DNA from 2 places in the Variovorax sp. J31P207 genome. Region 2 is predicted to be linked to the other one. Evidence: predicted binding sites of a transcription regulator. Region 2 holds the regulator's gene; the other holds the start of a gene.
The links. Region 2 encodes LexA, which represses DNA repair genes until DNA is damaged. Its sites were predicted from a motif close to ACTGTATNNNNATACAGT; they were not measured.
Positions count from the first base shown of each region.

Region 1: a site for LexA is predicted at 841-858, ahead of QTI68_RS04470 (ATP-dependent helicase). Genes of this name have one in related genera too.

Region 1 covers NZ_JASZYN010000001.1:942,696-945,088, reverse strand. The annotation lists gene QTI68_RS04470 (ATP-dependent helicase) at 1-828, opposite strand, end outside; gene corA (magnesium/cobalt transporter CorA) at 1,038-2,024, shown strand; gene QTI68_RS04460 (5'-methylthioadenosine/adenosylhomocysteine nucleosidase) at 2,017-2,393, opposite strand, start outside.
Region 2 covers NZ_JASZYN010000004.1:46,689-49,081, forward strand. The annotation lists gene QTI68_RS14820 (asparaginase) at 1-840, opposite strand, end outside; gene lexA (transcriptional repressor LexA) at 915-1,589, shown strand; gene QTI68_RS14830 (hypothetical protein) at 1,738-2,085, shown strand; gene QTI68_RS14835 (D-2-hydroxyacid dehydrogenase family protein) at 2,169-2,393, shown strand, end outside.

The DNA of each region.
Region 1 (2,393 bases), on a different contig from region 2:
CATGGCGCGCAGGATGGCGGCCTGCAGCAGGTTGGTGTCCTGGTATTCGTCGACCAGCACGTGGTCGAAACGGCCCCCCACCTGCTCGGCCAGCGCGGGCTCGGCAACCATCGCCGACCAGTAGAGGAGCAGGTCGTCGTAGTCGAGCACCTGCTGCTGCTGCTTGGCCTCGACGTAGGCGCCGAACAGCCGCTTGAGCTCGGCCTCCCATTCGGCGCACCAGGGGAAGGCCTCTTTCAGCACCTCGGCCAGCGGCGCGCAGGTGTTGACGGTGCGCGAATAGATCGACAGGCAGGTGCCCTTCTGCGGAAAGCGCCGCGTGCTGGACGACAGGCCGAGGTTGTGGCGCACCAGCCCCATGAGGTCCTCGGCGTCGCCGCGGTCATGGATGGTGAAGTTCTCGCCCAGGCCGATCTGCGCCGCGTACGCGCGCAGCAGCCGGGCGCCGATGCCGTGGAAGGTGCCGGCCCAGGGCAGTGCCGGCGGCGTCTGCGAGGCCAGGCCCAGCACGCGCTGCAGCACCTGGCCGGCGCGGCGCTCCATCTCCTGCGCCGCGCGGCGTGAAAAGGTCAGCAGCAGCAGGCGCTGCGGGTCGGCGCCGCCGGCGATCAGGTGGGCCACGCGGTGCGCCAGCGTGCTGGTCTTGCCCGAGCCGGCGCCGGCGATGACCAGCAGCGGACGCGGGTCCTGCTGCGCCGGGCCCAGGGCGGCATCGACGCCGTGCAGGACCGCGGCGCGCTGGGCCTCGTTGAGGGTCGCGAGCGCTTCAGCCAGCCGCTCGGCCTGGCTTCCGGCCGCGGTGGGAAGAGGGGTGGCAAGGCGCTGCATCGACGCAACTGTACTGTATGTCCGTCCAGTCGGACACCGGCGGCACCGGGGACCGGATGACATAATCGCGCCTCGCTGCAACCGGAGACTCACGCATGGAAATCGATCCGTCTCGGCAGCTTTCACTTCCCCTCTGACGCGCCGTTGGCGAGGGAGTTGAAAGCGCCCCGCCCCTCGCCCCAACGCCAGACATTTCAAGGGAGTGAGCCATGCTCAACATCTTCACGCTTGCCAACGGCCGCCTCGTCCAGGAAGAGATCGAGGCCCTTGAAGAGCTTTCCAAGTTCCAGCCGATCTGGGTCGACCTCGAATCGCCGACGGTCGAGGAGAAGCGCTGGATCAAGCAGTACTACGGCCTGTCGATCCCCGAAGACGCGATGGACGAGGACATCGAGGAGTCGGCCCGCTTCTACGAGGAAGACAACGGCGAGCTCCACATCCGCAGCGACTTCCTGATCGCCGACGACGAGAACCCGCGCTCGGTGCGCGTCGCCTTCATCCTGAACCAGCACAACACCGAGCTGCGCAGCCGCGGCGTGCTGTTCTCGATCCACGACGAGGACGTGCCGGTGTTCCGGCTGCTGCGCATGCGCGCGCGGCGTGCCCCGGGGCTGATCGAAGACGCCAAGGAAGTGCTGCTGAAGCTGTTCGACGCCGACGCCGAGTATTCGGCCGACACGCTGGAGAACATCTACGACGAACTCGAGATCGCCGGCCGCAAGGTGCTCTCGGGCAACGTCAGCGACGAGTTGGCCGGCGAGGTGCTGGGCCTGATCGCGCGCCAGGAAGACTTGAACGGGCGCATCCGCCGCAACGTGATGGACACCCGCCGCGCCGTGAGCTTCATGATGCGCAGCCGAATGCTCAACGCCGAGCAGTTCGAGGAGGCGCGGCAGATCCTGCGCGACATCGAGTCGCTGGACAACCACACGGCCTTCCTGTTCGACAAGATCAACTTCCTGATGGATGCGACCGTCGGTTTCATCAACATCAACCAGAACAAGACCATCAAGATCTTCTCGGTGGCGAGCGTCGCGCTGCTGCCGCCGACCCTGATCGCCAGCGTCTACGGCATGAACTTCAAGTTCATGCCCGAGGTCGACTGGAGCTACGGCTACGCGTATGCGATCGTATTGATGATCATCAGCGCCCTCGGGCCGATGTGGTACTTCCGTCGCCGCGGCTGGCTCAAGTAGCCTCGTCTTGCTCGTCGGGCGGCGGCAGGGTCGCCAGCCACCCATCGATCAGCGCCAGGCTGTAACGGCTCGCGACCACCGAGACGAAGCGCGTGAAGTCGCCATGCGCCGCGTCGTCGGCGCGGTCGGAGATGGTGCGCACCGCGGCGAAGGGCACGCCGAAGTCGTGGCACACCTGGGCCACCGCGGCGCCTTCCATCTCGACCGCCAGCGCGTCCGGCAGGTCGTTGCGCAGCGCGCTGCTTTCGGCGGCGGACGAGACGAAGCGGTCGCCGCTCACCAGCAGGCCGCGGTGCACCGCGGGCGCGGCCAGCCCGAAATCCTCGACCACCTGCTGGCCCAGCAGGCCCACCGTGTCGGCCAGCACGC
Region 2 (2,393 bases):
TTCGGCCTGGGCCCGCAGCGCCGCCGCCTCCAGCGCCTGGTGCAAGGTGCCGTTGCCGGTTGCCGCGAGCACGATGCCCTGCACCGGCGAGGCACCGCCACGGCGGCGCTCCTCGAGCAGCATCTCGACCAGGGAGCCGCCCGCCTCGGCGTGGCTCAGCAGGATCTCGACCCGCGGCCAGGCGGCCGCCGCGGCGATCCGATCGAACGACGAACGCGCGGCCGGGTCCGCATGCGGCCAGCCCCTGAGTTGCCTGACGGCCCCTTCCTCGACATAGGCCAGCGGCCCGGCATCGCCGGAATCGAAAGCGTCGAGACGGTAGGTGTGGACCTTCTGCACCTCGACGGCGCTGTGAACCGTGCCGGCGCACACCACGACCACGCCCCGGGCGTCCGGTGCTGCGGCGACCGCGATCGCATCGCGCAGGTTCTGCGGCCCGTCGGGCGCCAGAGCGCTCGCCGGCCGCATCGCACAGGTCAGGACCACCGGCTTCGAAGGCGCGAGCACGGACTGCAGGAAGAACGCGGTCTCTTCCAGCGTATCGGTGCCGTGGGTGATGACCAGGCCGGCGACGTCCGACTGGGCGAGCCAGTGGGCACAACGCTGCGCCAGGTTCCGCCAGATCGCGAAGCTCATGTCCTTGCTGTCCACCTGCGCCACCTGCTCGGCCGCGAGCGCGATGCCCGCCGGCGCGTCGATGCCGTGCAGCAGATCGGCGACGCCGACTTCCCCGGCCGTGTAGCCGATGTTGTCGTTCGCCGCACCGGCGCGGCCCGAGATCGTGCCGCCGGTGCCCAGCACCACGACGCGACGGGCGGAATTCTCGGAGATGTGATCCATGGCTTGCCAACTTCTCGAAACTGGTTAAAAATACAGGTACTGGACGTTTAGCCAGTGCCTCCACAGGAGCCTACATGCAGTTCGCCGTCAAGCTTACAGCCCGCCAGCAGCAGATCCTCGACTTGATCCAGAGTGCCATCGCCCGCACCGGCGCGCCTCCCACGCGGGCCGAGATCGCCGCCGAGCTCGGCTTCAAGTCGGCCAACGCGGCCGAAGAACACTTGCAGGCGCTGGCCCGCAAGGGCGTCATCGAGCTGGTCAGCGGCACTTCCCGCGGCATCCGGCTCAAGGGCGACGCCCTGCGCTCCCTCAACGAATCCCGCAACAACCAGTTCTCGCTCTCGCTGCCCGGCATGGCGCAGCTGGCGCTGCCCCTGATCGGCCGCGTGGCGGCCGGTTCGCCCATCCTGGCCCAGGAGCACGTCGACCAGACCTACTACGTCGAGAACACCCTCTTCCAGCGCCAGCCCGACTACCTGCTCAAAGTGCGCGGCATGTCCATGCGCGACGCCGGCATCATGGACGGCGACCTGCTGGCGGTCCAGTCCACCAAGGAAGCCCGCAACGGACAGATCGTGGTGGCCCGCCTCGGCGACGAGGTCACGGTCAAGCGCCTCAAGCGCAACAAGCAGGTCATCGAGCTGCACGCCGAGAACCCCGACTACCCCACCATCGTGGTCCAGCCCGGCGAGCCCTTCGAGATCGAGGGCCTGGCGGTCGGCCTGATCCGCAACACGATGCTGATGTAGGCCCGCCTTTCATTCGCGCACGCGGTCCTGCGTGCGCACCCGGTCCGGCCGCGACAGGTGGCGGGCGTATGGCGAAGAGCCATCACCCTGTCCTGGCCGATGAAAGCAATCCTGCCTGTGTTCAACCTCTGACTTTTCTGGAGTTCACATGGGAATCGCTCTTCTCAGCATTGCTGACTTTCTGACGCCGTTGCAATCGCTGGCCGACCGCTGGATGCCCCGGCGCCGCTCGAGCCGGGCGATGTCCTCGGGCCTGCGCTACGTCGGGATTCGCCCGAGCTGCCCGCTGCGCCAGGGCACGGCCGGTCCGACCATCGCCGCGGGGGCCACGGCGCGCCCGCTGCGCGTGGTTCGCATGGTCGATGCACAGCAGCCGGGCCGCGCGGCCGGCCGCATGGTGATCTCCGGCCGCATGGCCGATGTCTGCGCCGAGCTCGACCGCCTGGTCGCGCTGGAGGCCGCCCAGGCGCTGCCGCAGGCCGCCCACCTGCACTGATACCTGCACTGAAGCACCGAAGCGCGACACAAAGTCGCCGGGCTGGCACAGCATGCCGTTCGTGCAAGGCACAATGGCATGCCATGAACATTGTGATCCTCGACGACTATCAGGACGCCGTGCGCAAGCTGAATTGCGCTGCCAAGCTCGACGCCTATGCAGCCAAGGTGTACACGAACACGGTCAAGGGCATCGGCCAGCTGTCGGTGCGGCTCAAGGACGCCGACGTGATCGTGCTGATCCGCGAGCGCACCCAGATCACCCGGCAACTGATCGAGAAGCTGCCCAAGCTCAAGCTGATCTCGCAG